DNA from 3 places in the Mesorhizobium sp. W067 genome. Region 2 is predicted to be linked to each of the others. Evidence: predicted binding sites of a transcription regulator. Region 2 holds the regulator's gene; each other region holds the start of a gene.
What was found. Region 2 encodes LexA, which represses DNA repair genes until DNA is damaged. Its sites were predicted from a motif close to TGTTCNNNNTGTGTTCNG; they were not measured.
Positions count from the first base shown of each region.

Region 1: ACYG97_RS21005 (helicase-related protein) is a predicted target of LexA. The motif match lies at 1,523-1,540, and genes of this name have one in related genera.
Region 3: recA (recombinase RecA) is a predicted target of LexA. The motif match lies at 1,655-1,672, and genes of this name have one in related genera.

Region 1 is NZ_JBTTII010000001.1:4,301,438-4,306,675, reverse strand. It holds gene ACYG97_RS21005 (helicase-related protein) at 1-1,367, opposite strand, end outside; gene ACYG97_RS21000 (TetR/AcrR family transcriptional regulator) at 2,004-2,585, opposite strand; gene ACYG97_RS20995 (FAD-dependent oxidoreductase) at 2,668-3,918, shown strand; gene phbB (acetoacetyl-CoA reductase) at 3,968-4,693, opposite strand; gene ACYG97_RS20985 (acetyl-CoA C-acetyltransferase) at 4,823-5,238, opposite strand, start outside.
Region 2 is NZ_JBTTII010000001.1:1,708,274-1,713,511, reverse strand. It holds gene ACYG97_RS08420 (AMP-binding protein) at 1-482, shown strand, start outside; gene kynA (tryptophan 2,3-dioxygenase) at 479-1,315, shown strand; gene kynU (kynureninase) at 1,421-2,665, opposite strand; gene ACYG97_RS08405 (GntR family transcriptional regulator) at 2,832-3,596, shown strand; gene lexA (transcriptional repressor LexA) at 3,802-4,584, shown strand; gene ACYG97_RS08395 (ComEC/Rec2 family competence protein) at 4,578-5,238, opposite strand, start outside.
Region 3 is NZ_JBTTII010000001.1:1,479,878-1,485,115, forward strand. It holds gene ACYG97_RS07225 (pseudouridine-5'-phosphate glycosidase) at 1-433, opposite strand, end outside; gene ACYG97_RS07230 (carbohydrate kinase family protein) at 504-1,448, opposite strand; gene recA (recombinase RecA) at 1,731-2,834, shown strand; gene alaS (alanine--tRNA ligase) at 3,106-5,238, shown strand, end outside.

The DNA.
Region 1 (5,238 bases), 2.6 Mb from region 2:
TCCCGCCAGTGTGCCTGATCGGCCAGCCAGCCCGGCCGGTTGGACACGAATGTCCAGGTGCGGATCTGCGCAATGCGGTGCGACAGCGTGTCGATGTCCCCCTCGGTCGTATCGGCGCGGCGCACCTGCTCGGCCATGTAGTTCTCGTCGACATGGCCGTGTTTGGCGAGGTCGGTGTAGATAGAAGCGATCAGGTCGGAGTGCTGGGCCGGCGCGATCTTGCGGTAGTCCGGCAACGCGCAGGCTTCCCACAGCAGCGCGACGCGCTTGGCATTGGTAGCCAGCGCGCGGATGTCCTCGTCGCGGGAGAGATGTTCGAGCGCCTGCGCATCGACCGCCGGCAGCGCGCGCGTCAGGCCTTCGACCGGCGCGTTGGCCTCGATCGAGCGCTTCAGCGCGTCGAGGCTGGCGAAGTCGAAATGCGCGGTGCGCCATTGCAGCACCTTCACCGGATCGAACTCGTGCCCCTCGATGCGCTTGACCAGTTCCTCGTCCAGCGGATCGACCTGGCCGGTGACGCCGAAGGTGCCGTCGCGCAGATGCCGGCCGGCGCGGCCGGCGATCTGGCCGAGCTCGGCCGCCGTCAGGTTGCGGTACTGGTAGCCGTCGAATTTGCGGTTCTGGGCGAAGGCGACATGATCGAGATCAAGGTTGAGCCCCATGCCGATGGCGTCGGTGGCGACGAGATAGTCGACGTCCCCTGCCTGGAACATTGCCACCTGGGCATTGCGGGTGCGGGGCGACAGCGCGCCTAGCACGACCGCCGCTCCTCCTTGCTGGCGGCGGATCAGCTCAGCGATGGCATAGACCTCGTCGGCGGAGAAAGCGACGATCGCCGTACGCCGCGGCAGGCGGGTCAATTTCTTCGAGCCGGCATAGGCCAGGTGCGACAGGCGAGGGCGCGTCACCACCGAGACGCCTCTCAGCAGCTTTTGCAGGATGCCATGCATGGTGGCCGCGCCGAGCAGCAGCGTTTCCTGGCGGCCGCGCAGGTGCAGGATACGGTCGGTGAAGATGTGGCCGCGCTCGAGGTCGCCGGCGAGTTGCACCTCGTCGATGGCGACGAAGGCAACGTCGGTCTCGCGCGGCATGGCTTCGACGGTGCAGACCGAATATTTCGCGCCGGGCGGCTGGATTTTTTCCTCGCCGGTGATGAGCGCCACCTTGTGGGCGCCGACCTTTTCGCAGACGCGGGCATAGACCTCGCGCGCCAGAAGGCGGAGCGGCAGGCCGATAATGCCGCTCTCATGTGCCACCATGCGCTCGATGGCGAGATGGGTCTTGCCGGTGTTGGTCGGACCCAGCACGGCAGTCACGTCGCGGCCCGACAGGATCAGCGGCTCGGTGTGTTTCGGCTGGATGTTCATCGGCCTGGAGATGAGGCTTTCTGCATCGTGTTGTCGGGAGCGCGCCTCGCGTGGCGCGTATGACAGGCGACACATAGGGATTTCAGGCGCGAAGCGAAAGCGGAATGTTCCGGCCGGCAGTCCCACGGTTCGTCGTTGAGGTCTCAATTAACAGTTGGAACGAGTCTGGAACGAATCGGCGACGAATCAGTGACTCCGGCAGATTCAGCTTTTGTTCACGGCTACATGTGGATTTTGCGAGCCTGAGTCTCACCATATGCTGAATCGCGGAAACTGGCCCGATTCCTGCAAGGCGACCATTGGCGTTAACCTTTGCCGGCGGGGCATCGTCGTGATCCGATACGCCTCGGCCAACATTATGAAATTGTTGAATTTTCTTAATCGGCCTTAACCATTTGCCGGTGATTTTCGGCCTTGGTCGTTAACGTTGCGCTCAAAGCCGGAACGAATCGGCGATGAATCAGCGATGGCGGGATTTTCCTGGTTTGTTCACCCCAACATGTTGTGTTATCCACAGCTTGTCCATCGAGAATTCACAGCTTGCGAACCGGGTTTTGCACATGGGCGCCTGGAAATCGTTAATCTTTGCGTGCCGGAACGGGTCAATCGCCGCGACAGCACTCGGTGCCCGCCGGTTCAGGCCGCGTCGTGGCCTGTTGCATAACGTTGCAACACCGGTCCCACATTCCGGATGATTTCCTCATGCGACAGGGCGACGACGGGCTCAAGCCGCAACAGATATCGGCAGGTCGCCAGGCCCAGCAGCTGGCTGGCAACCAGCCCGGCGCGCCGTCCGGCGTCCGCTGGGTCGCCTATCGATGCAACCATCGGCCTCACCTGGTTGGCGAAGACGTCGCGGACCTTCTCGGCCGCGTGCTCGTTCGACGCAGCCGAGCGTAGCAGGATTATCATGCCTGGCCCGTTGGCCTGACCTTCCCAGTTTACCAGAAAGCGCCTGATCAGCGTTTCACCGATGGCGGTAGGGTCTATCCGCTGATCCGGCAGTTGGAGGTCCACGACGGCGGCCCTGGCGAACAGCTCGTCCTTGCTGTGGAAATAACGGATCACCATGGCCGGATCGATCGAGGCCTGCGCCGCAACGTCGCGGATTGAGGTGCCGTCATAGCCGTGCTCGGAGAAAAGCCGGCGTGCGGCTTCAAGGATTTGGGCTCGTGTTCGGTCCGACTTGGTCTGCTTGTTCGGCTGCTTCTCGTTCATCCAGATTCATATGCCAACAGCCGTTGACAAATGCAATCCAACTTACTAGAAGTCAACACGTGTTGATAAATGGAGACGGGGAATGCTGCCTGAGACAACGGAAGTCCTTATCATTGGCGCCGGCCCGACTGGTATGGCGCTATCAATCGCGCTGCATCAAGCTGGCGTCGATCACGTGCTGATCGACAGACTGACGCTGGGTCTGCAAACGTCGCGCGCTGGGGTCATCCATGCGCAAACGCTGGAATCACTGGAGCCGCTCGGCCTCACGCAGCGGCTGAGTGAGCTTTCCGTGAATCTCGACGATTTCGCCATCCGCGATCGGAGCCGGGTGCTGCTCAAGCTCGATTTCGGCAAGCTGCCGTCAAAGCATCCCTACCTGATGATGCTGCCGCAGAACGTGACCGAGCAGGTGTTCGCTGAACGGATCGCGGTCCTGGGTGGCGTCATTCATCGCGAGGTCGAGGCTGTGGCCGTTGCTCAAGACAGTGACGGCGCGCGCGTGACAGTGGTCGAGCAGGGCCACGAAAAACTCATCTCGGCGCGATACGTCGTCGGAGCCGACGGCATGCAGAGCCTGGTGCGCAAGTCGACCGGCATCGAGTTCGATGGCGAGGCCTATGATGGTTCGTTTGTGCTGGCCGACGTTCGCCTGGACTGGCCTGTAGGACCGGCCGAAGTGTCGCTGTTTTTCGCACCGGCGGGCCTGGTGGTGGTGGCGCCGCTGCCGGATGGCTCGTACCGCGTCGTCGCGACGATGAAGGATGCGCCGGAAAAGCCCGGCACCGCCGACATCCAGGCATTGCTCGATAGCCGCGGGCCAACCACGACAAGAGCCCGCGTGCTCGACCTGACGTGGAGTTCGCGCTTTCGCGTGCATCATCGTCTGGTCAGGGCCTATCGCAAGGACCGGCTGTTCCTGATGGGCGATGCCGCGCATGTACACAGTCCCGCGGGTGGGCAGGGCATGAATACCGGCATCATCGACGCGGTCGTGCTTGGCCAGTTGCTTGGCGATGTGGTGAACGGCATTCGCTCGGCGACGGAACTCGACCTATACGAAAAGCTGCGCCGCCCAGCGGCTCAGGAAGTGCTCGATCTTGCGGGGAAGATGACGGAGATGGCGCTTGCCCATAATCCGGCGAAGCGGTTCGTCCGCAACCTGTCGCTTTCCTTGGTGAATCTTCTGCCGTTCGTGAAGCGTCGCATTGCGCTGAAGCTGTCGGGTCTCAGTCGGGCCTCAAACGCCCGGCTGCCGGCGCCCGCAAAGGCGCCTGGCTTAATTGCCGCCAGCAAGCCTGAGGCCAAATCAGGGCTGAAGCTCGCCGCCTGACAGTTGCGACGTTCAGGCGAATCGGCGCGTTGCCGAGTGCGGCATGACGTCAGGCGAAATACTGGCCGCCATTGGCTGTGATGGTCGAACCGGTGATGAAGCCGGCGTCTTCGGAAGCGAGGAAGACGACGCAACGCGCGATCTCTTCCGGTTCGCCGAGGCGGCCGACCGGAATCTGCGGGATGATGCGTTCATTCAGCACCTTCTCGTCGATCGCCTTGACCATCTCGGTGGCGATGTAGCCGGGGCAGATGACATTGACTGTGATGCCCGCGCGCGCGCCCTCCTGCGCCAGCGCCTTCGAGAAGCCGATGTCGCCGGCCTTTGCGGCGGAATAGTTGACCTGGCCGGCCTGGCCTTTCTGGCCGTTGATGGAGGAAATGGTGATGACGCGGCCGAATTTGCGGTCGCGCATGCCGCCCCACAGCGGATGCGTCATGTTGAAGACCCCAGACAGATTGGTGTCGATGACTTCCTTCCACTGCTCGCGCGTCAGCTTGTGGAACATGGCGTCGCGGGTAATGCCGGCATTGTTGACCAGCACCGAGACCGGGCCGAGATCGGCCTCGACCTGTTTGATTCCGGCGGCACAGGCGTCGTAGTCGGCGACCGACCATTTGTAGGCCTTGATGCCGGTTTGTGCGCTGAACTTCCCCGCTGCCTCGTCATTGCCGGCATAGTTGGCTGCAACGGTGTAACCGGCATTCTTCAGGCCGATCGATATGGCGGCGCCGATGCCGCGCGATCCACCGGTGACGAGCGCTACTTTGGTCATTGAAAGTTCTTCCTCCCTTTGGTCGGAAGAAGGGAATAGGGAGTAGGGAGTAGCGAGTAGGGATCGATATCCCGCCGCGCTGCTCCTTCTTCCCCATTCACTACTCCCTATTCACTACTCACTTCTCTTTCACAGCGCTTCCACGCACAGAGCGACGCCCATGCCGCCGCCGATGCACAGCGTGGCAAGGCCCTTCTTGGCGCCGCGGCGGCGCATCTCGAAAACCAGCGTGTTGAAGACGCGGGCGCCCGACGCGCCGATCGGATGGCCGATGGCGATGGCGCCGCCATTGACGTTGACGATCGACGTATCCCAGCCCATGCCCTTGTTGACGGCGCAGGCCTGCGCGGCGAAGGCTTCATTGGCCTCGACAAGGTCGAGGTCCTTGACCGACCAGCCGGCCTTCTCGAGCGCCCGCTTCGAGGCGGGAATAGGTCCGGTGCCCATGATCGCCGGATCGACGCCGGCCGTCGCCCATGAGGCGATGCGCACCAGCGGGGTGATGCCGCGCCTTGTGGCTTCAGCCTCGCTCATCAGCAGCGCGC
Region 2 (5,238 bases):
AGTTGCCGCGCGGCTCTACTGGCCGGCTGGCGGTGCGCGGCCCGACCGGCTGCCGCTACATGGCCAATGCCAGGCAAAAGGACTATGTCCGCGACGGCTGGAATCTCACCGGCGATACGTTCACGCAGGACGAGGATGGCTTCTTCCACTTCGCCGCGCGTTCCGACGACATGATCGTCAGCGCCGGCTACAACATCGCCGGCCCCGAGGTCGAAGCGGCGCTGCTCTCGCATCCCGACGTCGCCGAATGCGCGGTGACCGGCGCCGAGGACGGTGAACGCGGCCAGATCGTCGAGGCGCATATCGTGCTTGTGCAAGGTGTTTCGCCGGACGCATTGACCGTCAAACGCCTGCAGGACCACGTCAAGGCAACGATCGCGCCCTACAAATATCCGCGTTCGGTGAAGTTCATCGACGCCCTGCCCAAAACCCAGACCGGCAAGATCCAGCGCTTCCGGTTGCGCGCGGAGAAGATCAATTGATTAAGCCGAACGATCCAGCGTCCGATGGCGCGCAGATGTCGTTCAAGGAGCGGATGTCCTACAGCGACTATCTGCAGCTGGACAAGGTGCTCGATGCGCAGGCGCCGCTGTCTTCTGCCCATGACGAGATGCTGTTCATCATCCAGCATCAGACATCCGAATTGTGGATGAAACTGGCCCTCCACGAGATCGGCGCCGCGATCCGCTCGATCCGCGCCGACCGCCTCGAACCGAGCTTTAAGATGCTGTCTCGCGTCGCGCGCATCTTCGAGCAGCTCAACAATGCCTGGGACGTGCTGCGCACGATGACGCCAAGCGAATACACCGAGTTTCGCGACGCGCTCGGCCAATCCTCGGGCTTCCAGTCCTGGCAATACCGCGCCATCGAGTTCATGGCCGGCAACCGCAACCTTGCCATGCTCGGGCCGCACAAGCACCGGCCCGACCTTACGGACAGGCTGGAAGCCATCCTGGCCACGCCGTCGCTCTATGATGAGGCGCTTCTGCTTTTGGCGCGCAATGGCTTCGACATCGGCGCCGACGCCAGTCGCACGGACTGGCGCGAGACGCGCGTCGAGAACGAAGAAGTGCTGGCTGCCTGGCAAACCGTCTACCGCGACCCGCAGCGCTACTGGATGCTCTACGAACTGGCCGAGAAGCTGGTCGACTTCGAGGATTATTTCCGCCGCTGGCGCTTCAACCACGTCACCACGGTCGAGCGCATCATCGGCTTGAAGCGCGGCACGGGCGGCACCTCAGGCGCCTCCTATCTGAAGAAGATGCTGGAGGTCGTGCTGTTTCCGGAGCTCTGGACGGTCCGCACCCGGCTCTAGACCATTTCACCGTTTAACGTAAACGGCGAAATGCTCTAGCTCTTTGATTGACGCAATTTCGGACGGAAAACCGCTTCACACTTTTCCTGAAATTGCTCTAGTTTCTCACGTAACCGCGGTCTTCACCGCGAAGCGGGCGTCCTGCCAGGCGCCGGTGCGCAAAATATCCTCCAGCGCTTCGACCGCCTGCCAGACATCGCCATAACCGACATAGAGCGGCGTGAAGCCGAAACGGATGGTCGACGGCGCCCGGAAATCGCCGATCACGCCGCGCTCGATCAGCGCGCGCATCACCTGATAGCCATGCGGATGGAGGAACGACACCTGGCTGCCGCGCTGGCTGCCGTCGCGAGGACTTTCCAGTTCAAGCCCGTAGGCGCCGCATCTGGCTTCGACGAGCTGGATAAACAGGTCGGTCAGCGCGATGCTTTTTCTGCGCACCGCCGCCATGTCGACGTCGTTCCAGATATCGAGCGCGCCTTTGAGCGCCCGCATCGACAGCACCGGCTGCGTTCCGCACAGGAAGCGGCGGATCCCGCTGCCAACGGCAAAGCCCTGCTCGAAGGCAAACGGCCGCGCATGGCCCCACCAGCCGCTGAGCGGCTGGCTGATATCTCCATGGTGGCGCTCGGCCGCGTAGATGAAGGCCGGCGAGCCCGGGCCGCCATTGAGGTATTTGTAGGTGCAGCCGACAGCGAAATCGGCATTGGCACGGTCGAGTTCGACCGGCAAGGCACCGGCGGTGTGGCAGAGATCCCAGATGATCAGCGCGCCGGCGTCATGTGCCTTGCGCGTCAGCGCCGCCATGTCGCGCAACTGGCCGGATTTGTAGTTGACATGGTTGACCAGGATGACGGCAACGCTGTCGTCGATCAGGTCCTCGATTGCGGCCGCGTCGACGCCCTCCAGCCGCAGCCGCGTTCCCGGCCGGGTCGAGGCGACGCCTTCGGCCATGTAGAGGTCGGTCGGGAAACTGTCGCCCTCGGCAACGATGACCGACCGATCCGGCCGCATGCCGAGCGCTGCGTGCAGCAGCTTGTAGATGTTGATAGAGGTTGTGTCGCAGACCACCGTCTGCCCATCAGCCGCGCCGATCAGTCGCCCGAGCTGATCTCCGAGTTCCACCGGCATGTTGAACCAGCCGGCGGTGTTCCAGGCGCGAATGAGGTCGTGCGCCCATTCCTGCGTGGCGGCCTGCTGCAGTTCGCTGAAGACGACCGCTGACGCGGCGCCCAGGGAATTGCCGTCGAGATAAATCACGCCTTGCGGCAAGACAAAGCGTTCGCGCATGGGGCGCAGCGGATCGGCGGCATCCATTGCTTCGATTGCAGCGAGATCGGGTGTCATCATGATCCGGCGCCCCTCCATGGACAAACGCGCGCGGCGGAGCCTGCCCGCCCAAACATGCCGTCGACTTTGAGTGGTCGCCCTTGAACTGTCAACATTATATATAATTCACCCATTGAAAGGCTTTGATATATAATGCTCAGCCGAGCGTTTTGTCTGATGGATCACGATGCTGGATGACGAGCAGACCTCGAAGACGGAAGTGGCCTATCGCCTGCTCAGGCGCGATATTCTTGCGACCCGGCTGGCGCCTGCCGCGCCGTTGAAGCTGAGCACGCTGCGCAACACCTACGGCATCGGCTGGACGCCGTTGCGCGAGGCGCTGTCGCGGCTGGAGGCGGAACGGCTTGTGACCGCCATCAGCAACCGCGGGTTTGCGGTCGCTCCCGTCTCTCTGGCGGAGCTCGAGGATTTGGCGCGTGCGCGGCTCGTGGTCGAACTGCCCCTGCTGGTGGAATCGGTCGAGAAGGGCGACCGCGAGTGGGAAGACGCGGTCGTTGCCGCCCACTATCGTCTCTCACGGTGCGGGTCTGTTCTCGACGATCCATCGGATGATGCGGTCGACGCGTGGTACGAAAAACACGATGCCTTCCATGCGGCGCTGCTCAGTGCCGCGACATCCAGCTGGCTGCTGCGCTTCAATGCAACGATTTCCGACCAATTGCATCGCCATCACCGCTTTCTGGGTCTGGCCCCCACGCTGCGCGCCGCCGCCGGCCGCACGGATGGGCACCGGAAGGCCGTGGCGGCCCTGCGCGACGCCGTGGCGATCGAACACCATACCGCCCTGATGGAAGCGGCCCTCGATCGCGACGTCGAACGTGCGAAAACTCTGATGACCGCTCACATCGGCTCCACGCTGCAGGTCTATGCCCAGAGCGAACCCGGCGCGGATGCTGCGCAGCCCCGTCCGAAAGGGAAGCGGCGATCGTAACCGACGACGCAGGGCACTTTGTCTTCGTTTCACCCCGTTGCTGGCAACTGGGCGCAGGCGGCGCTCGCAGCGCCGAACGTTACGCTGAACATAACGTCAACACATTCATTAAACTTTAAAAGGTTGCGGAACACAACTGGAACAGATAGTGTTTGTTCTGGGTTTGTTTTTTCCGATTCTGGTTTCAGAACCCTTGGGGGCCGCGATGCTGACGCGCAAACAACATGAGCTTCTGATGTTCATCCATGAACGCCTGAAGGAGAGCGGAATCCCGCCGTCCTTCGACGAGATGAAGGAAGCGCTCGACCTCGCCTCCAAGTCCGGCATCCACCGACTGATCACAGCGCTTGAGGAGCGCGGTTTCATTCGCCGGCTGCCGAACCGGGCGCGCGCGCTGGAAGTGCTGCGGCTACCCGACTCGATCGCACCAGGCCTCAACGCGGCGAGGAAGTTTTCGCCGAGCGTCATTCAGGGCAGTCTTGGTCAAGCCGGCCAAGGGCAAGGCGGCCAGGGACAAGGCGGGATGGGCCAAGGCGGTCTCGGCCGCCAGATCAAGCCGGGCTCGCCGTCGCGTTCGATGTCTGCCGGCAATGACGATGCCGTTTCCTCGATTTCAATCCCGGTGATGGGACGCATCGCCGCCGGCGTGCCGATCGACGCCATCCAGCATCAGACCCATTCGATCTCGGTGCCGCCCGACATGATCATGGGCGGCGAACACTACGCGCTCGAGGTCAAGGGCGATTCGATGATCGAGGCCGGCATTTTCGATGGCGACACGGTCATCATCCGCAATGCCGACACAGCCAGCCCCGGCGAGATCGTGGTGGCGCTGGTCGACGATGAGGAAGCGACCCTGAAACGCTTCCGCCGCAAGGGCGCCTCGATCGCCCTGGAAGCCGCCAACCCGGCCTACGAGACCCGCATTTTTGGACCGGACAGGGTGAAGGTGCAGGGCAAGCTTGTCGGATTGATCCGGCGCTACTGAGCCGGCTTGGGTTTGTACTTTTCACGCTGGTTGTAAGGCGGCAGGCCGCGCGCTTCGCGGGAGAAGCGGCGCTGCTCGTGCCAGGGGCGATACGGCTTGTCGACGGCGAAGCGGATGGTTGGCGCTGCAGCTGCCGATTGCGGATCGAAGAAGACGGCGGCGCTGCCGTCGCGGGCCAGCTGTTTCTTCGTCACGACCAGCACCAGCGGGTCGCGGCACGGATTGTAGGCCGTGGCGTCATCGATGACGATCAGGCTAGCGAAGGCACAGGCCGGCCGCGCCGTCTTGCGGTCTTTGGCAAGGGCTACAATGGCTCCGGAAGGGTGTCGGGCGATACAGAGATCGCCCATGCAATAGAAGGGCGACCCGGGCGGCAGATCGAGCGGATCGAGATCGAACCGCGTATCTGTTGCCTCGAAAATCTCGGGCGGGATAATGGTTTCGGCCCGCAGCGCCCGTTTCCAATTGTCCGTGGTGAATTCGTTGGAGCCTTCGCGGTTGAGGGCGAGTTCGCCGCCACCGATCGGCATGGCCACCAGATGCGCATCCTCGGATATGAGCACGTCGGGCGTAAGCACCTGCGGCACCGTCAACAGGCCGGCCAGCGCGAAAGGCACGGCCGCCAGCCTGAGCCAGGTGGTGGCCATGGTGGCG
Region 3 (5,238 bases), 230 kb from region 2:
AGATGTCGAAGCTCTTTTCCGCGCCCTTGTGGACGCCGCCAATGCCGCCGGTGGCGAACACCTTGATCCCGACCATGTCGGCCGCGATCATGGTGGCGGCGACCGTGGTCCCGCCGGTGCGGCCTTGCGCCACCGCAAAGCCGAGATCGGCGCGCGACAGCTTCATGGCGTCGCCGGTCATCGCCAGCGACTCGCGCTCGCCGTCGGACAGCCCGATCTTGATGCGGCCGGCAACCACGGCGATCGTCGCCGGCACCGCGCCATTGTCCAGGATGATCTTTTCGACATTGGCGGCCATGGCGCCATTGTCGGGGTAAGGCATGCCATGGGTGATGATGGTGCTCTCCAGCGCCACGACCGGGCGGCCAGCGGCGAGCGCCTCAGCCACGGGCGCGTGGATGTCGATCAAGGGGCGGGCGCTTTGCGGTGTCATGATGGTCTCCGATCCGGAGATCCGCGCGTCCGCTTGGACGTCGCGCTCCGGCAATGGCAATTGGCCGCCCTCATGCCATTTCCTGCGCGTCGGGCACAAGAGCCAGTGCCTCAGTGAAGGTCGCAATCGTGAAGGCCGGAACCGCGTCGGCGCTTTCAATGGCCAGCGTGGCGGCGGCAACGCCCTCGCGCAATGCCTGGCGCAGGGGCAGGCCGCGCAGCAGGGCAGCGATGGTGGCGCCGGCCAGCGCGTCGCCGGCGCCGGTGACGTCGGCGACTTTTCTCGGCGCCGGCGGCAGGATAGAGAAGGCGCCGGCTTCGTCGAATCCCAGCACCGGGCCATCGCCCGCCGTCACCACGCCACTGGTGAGGCCGCTGCAGCGCAGTCCGTCGATGGTCTCGCGCTCGGTGGCATTGGCATCGACGCCGGCCAGCACCATGGCCTCGCGCCGGTTCATGAAGACCTGCGCGAGCTCCTTCAGCACCGGTATCATCCGCACCACCTTGGCCGGCGAAATGGCAATGGCGAACACCGGCTTGCCGGCGGCGAGCCCCACCAGCCGCTCCAGCGCCGTTGATGGCAGATTGGCGTCGCAGAGCACCGCATCGGCCTCGGCGACCACCTCGCGCACCTTGGAGCGGCGGATCTGCTTGGGGAACGCCAAATCGTAGAGCGCCATGTCGGCAAAGCCGGTGATCAGCTCGCCGTCGCGATCGATCAGCGCCGTGTAGCTCGGCGTCGTGCGGTCGAGGAAAACCGCCGACAGGTCGGCAATGCCGGAGTCGGCGATGGCGCGCGCAACCGTCTCGGCCGAGGCATCGCCGCCGCGCACCGACAAAAGCGAGGCCGAGACGCCGCGCCGCACCAGGCTGCGCAGCGCGTTGAATACGCCGCCGCCGACATCCTCGCGCATCGTGCCGGGGTTGGACGCCGCGGGCACGTACGTGCCCGACACCTGGCCGCGGCGATCGATATGGGCGCCGCCCACCGCCAGTATCTTTGCTGATTTCACCATGCCGGCGATATGACCTTTGTTATTCGAGCCGCACAAGCGCTACGCTGTGCGGCGGAGCTTCGCAGGCAAGCCGGCGATTCGGCCGATCGAAACAGCCGGCGCGTCTGGCCCAATGGTGGATACATCCGGAAACGAAACCATGAGACAAAAAAAGAACAAATCCGGATAAAGATTGCTTTTCAGATATTTGACCCCTCTTGCCAAACGAGAACAAAAGTAGTACAAAATGGGCAGGGATTACGGATTGTCCGGCCTTCATTGACGACCAAGGGGTGATGTATCATGGCTCAGAATTCTTTGCGGCTTGTAGAGGACAAAGCGGTGGACAAATCAAAGGCTCTGGACGCGGCGCTGTCGCAAATCGAGCGCGCCTTCGGCAAGGGCTCGATCATGCGGCTTGGCGCCAACGAGCAGGTCGTCGAGATCGAAACCGTGCCGACCGGATCGCTGGGCCTCGACATCGCGCTTGGCGTCGGCGGCCTGCCGCGCGGCCGCATCGTCGAGATCTACGGGCCGGAAAGCTCGGGCAAGACGACATTGGCGCTGCACACAGTTGCCGAAGCCCAGAAGAAAGGCGGTATCTGCGCCTTCGTCGATGCCGAGCACGCACTCGATCCGGTCTATGCCCGCAAGCTCGGCGTCGATCTGGAAAACCTCTTGATCTCGCAGCCGGACACCGGCGAGCAGGCGCTGGAAATATGCGACACGCTGGTGCGTTCAGGCGCCATCGACGTGCTGGTCGTCGATTCGGTGGCGGCGCTGACGCCGCGCGCCGAAATCGAAGGCGAGATGGGCGATTCTCTGCCCGGTCTCCAGGCGCGTCTGATGAGCCAGGCGCTGCGCAAGCTGACCGCCTCGATCTCGCGCTCCAACACCATGGTCATCTTCATCAACCAGATCCGCATGAAGATCGGCGTCATGTTCGGTTCGCCCGAAACCACGACCGGCGGCAACGCGCTGAAATTCTACGCTTCGGTGCGCCTCGACATCCGCCGCATCGGCTCGGTCAAGGACCGCGACGAGGTCGTCGGCAACCAGACCCGGGTCAAGGTGGTCAAGAACAAGCTGGCGCCGCCCTTCAAGGTGGTCGAGTTCGACATCATGTATGGCGAGGGCGTCTCCAAGACCGGCGAACTGGTCGACCTCGGCGTCAAGGCCGGCGTGGTCGAGAAGTCCGGCGCCTGGTTCTCCTACAATTCGCAGCGTCTCGGCCAAGGTCGCGAAAACGCCAAACTGTTCCTGCGCGACAATCCCGACACGGCGCGTGAGATCGAACTTGCGCTGCGGCAGAATGCCGGGCTGATCGCCGAGAAATTTCTTGAAAATGGCGGCCCCGAGCGCGGCGAAAGCGACGACGGCTTCGAGGAAGAATCCGGCGCCATGTAGGGCACGGCCAGAGTTCGGCCATAAATCCAGTCTATTATCCGATGCTTAAGTAACCGAGTTCTTTAGTATTGCGTTTCAAACCGCCGGCCTTCGCGCCGGCGGTTTTCGTTTTTGGGCAGCGTGAAGCCGGCTTGGCAGTTGCCGGGATGGCCCAATTCCGTGTTTCTGGACAGGGTGGGGCGTGCCCGCTAAAAGGCCAAGTCAATCTTCTAAAAAGCAGAGACCAGTGTCCGCCGGCCGTGCCGGCGGTTTTCGCGAAAAGGCAGCAGTCATGAGTGGCGTGAACGAGATCCGGTCGACATTCCTCGACTATTTCCGCAAGGAGGGCCACGAGGTCGTGGCCTCGAGCCCGCTGGTGCCGCGCAACGACCCGACGCTGATGTTCACCAATGCCGGCATGGTGCAGTTCAAGAACGTCTTCACCGGCCTGGAGAAGCGGTCCTATTCGCGCGCCACCACTGCGCAGAAAAGCGTGCGCGCCGGCGGCAAGCACAACGACCTCGACAATGTCGGCTACACCGCGCGCCATCTGACCTTCTTCGAAATGCTCGGCAATTTCTCCTTCGGCGACTATTTCAAGGAGCGCGCCATCGAACTGGCCTGGAACCTGATCACCAAGGAGTTCGGGCTGAACAAGGACAAGCTGCTGGTCACCGTCTATCACACCGATGACGAGGCGGCCGGCTTCTGGAAGAAGATCGCCGGTTTCTCCGATGACCGCATCATCCGCATCCCGACCTCCGACAATTTCTGGGCTATGGGCGACACCGGACCGTGCGGGCCGTGCTCGGAAATCTTCATCGACCGTGGCGAGCACATCTGGGGCGGCCCTCCCGGCAGCCCGGAGGAGGACGGCGACCGCTTCCTTGAATTCTGGAACCTGGTGTTCATGCAATATGAGCAGGTCACCAAGGATGAGCGCATCGACCTGCCGCGGCCGTCGATCGACACCGGCATGGGCCTGGAGCGCATGGCCTCCATCCTGCAAGGGGTGGAGAGCGTCTTCGAGACCGACCTGTTCCGTCATCTGATCGATGCGGCCTCGTCAGCGCTCGGGCAGGGCCCGGACAAGGAGACGGTCGCCTCCTTCCGCGTCATTGCCGACCATCTGCGCTCGTCCTCCTTCCTGGTGGCCGATGGCGTGCTGCCGTCGAACGAAGGCCGCGGCTATGTGCTGCGCCGCATCATGCGCCGCGCCATGCGCCATGCGCAGTTGCTCGGCGCCAAGGAGCCGTTGATGTGGAAACTGGTGCCGGCGCTGGTGCGCGAGATGGGCCAGGCCTATCCCGAACTGCTGCGCGGCGAACAGCTGATCACCGAGACGCTGAAGCTCGAGGAGACCAGGTTCCGCAAGACGCTGGTGCGCGGCCTCGGCCTGCTCTCGGAGGCGACGGATACGCTGCACGCCGGCGATATGCTGGATGGCGAGACCGCGTTCAAGCTCTATGACACGTACGGCTTCCCGCTCGATCTGACGCAGGACGCACTGCGCCAGCGCAACATCTCGGTCGACCTTGCCGGATTCACCCATGCGATGGAGCAGCAGAAGGCCGAAGCGCGCAAGCATTGGGCTGGCTCCGGCGACGCGGCCACCGAGACCATCTGGTTTTCTGTACGCGAGAAGGCCGGCGCCACCGAATTCCTCGGCTACGAGACCGAACAGGCGGAAGGCCTCATCCAGGCGCTGGTCAAGGACGGCAAGACCGTCGACAGCGCGATCAAGGGCGACGCGGTGGCGGTGGTCGTCAACCAGACGCCGTTCTATGGCGAGTCCGGCGGCCAGATGGGCGACACCGGTATCATCTCCGGCGAAGGTTTCTCGATCGAGGTTTCCGACACGCAGAAAAAGGCCGACGGCCTGTTCGTGCACCTGGGCAAGGTGACGAACGGCACGGTCAAGCCAGGTGCAGCCGTCGAGCTGAAGGTTGACCATGCGCGCCGCACCCGGCTGCGCGCCAATCATTCGGCAACGCATCTGATCCACGAGGCGCTGCGCGAGGTGCTGGGCACCCATGTCGCGCAGAAAGGTTCGCTGGTCGCGCCCGAGCGCCTGCGCTTCGACATCTCGCACAACAAGCCGATCTCGGCCGAAGACCTCGAAGAGGTCGAGCGCATGGCCAACGAAATCGTCGTCCAGAACAGCCCGGTGACGACGCGGCTGATGTCGGTCGACGACGCCATCGCCGAAGGCGCCATGGCGCTGTTCGGCGAGAAATATGGTGACGAGGTGCGTGTCGTTTCGATGGGCACCGGCGTGCATGGCGCCAAGGCCAACCGGCCCTATTCGGTCGAGCTCTGCGGTGGCACCCATGTCCGGGCGACCGGCGATATTGGTCTGGTTCGCGTTGTCTCCGACAGCGCGGTCGCCGCCGGCGTGCGCCGCATCGAGGCGCTGACCGGCGAA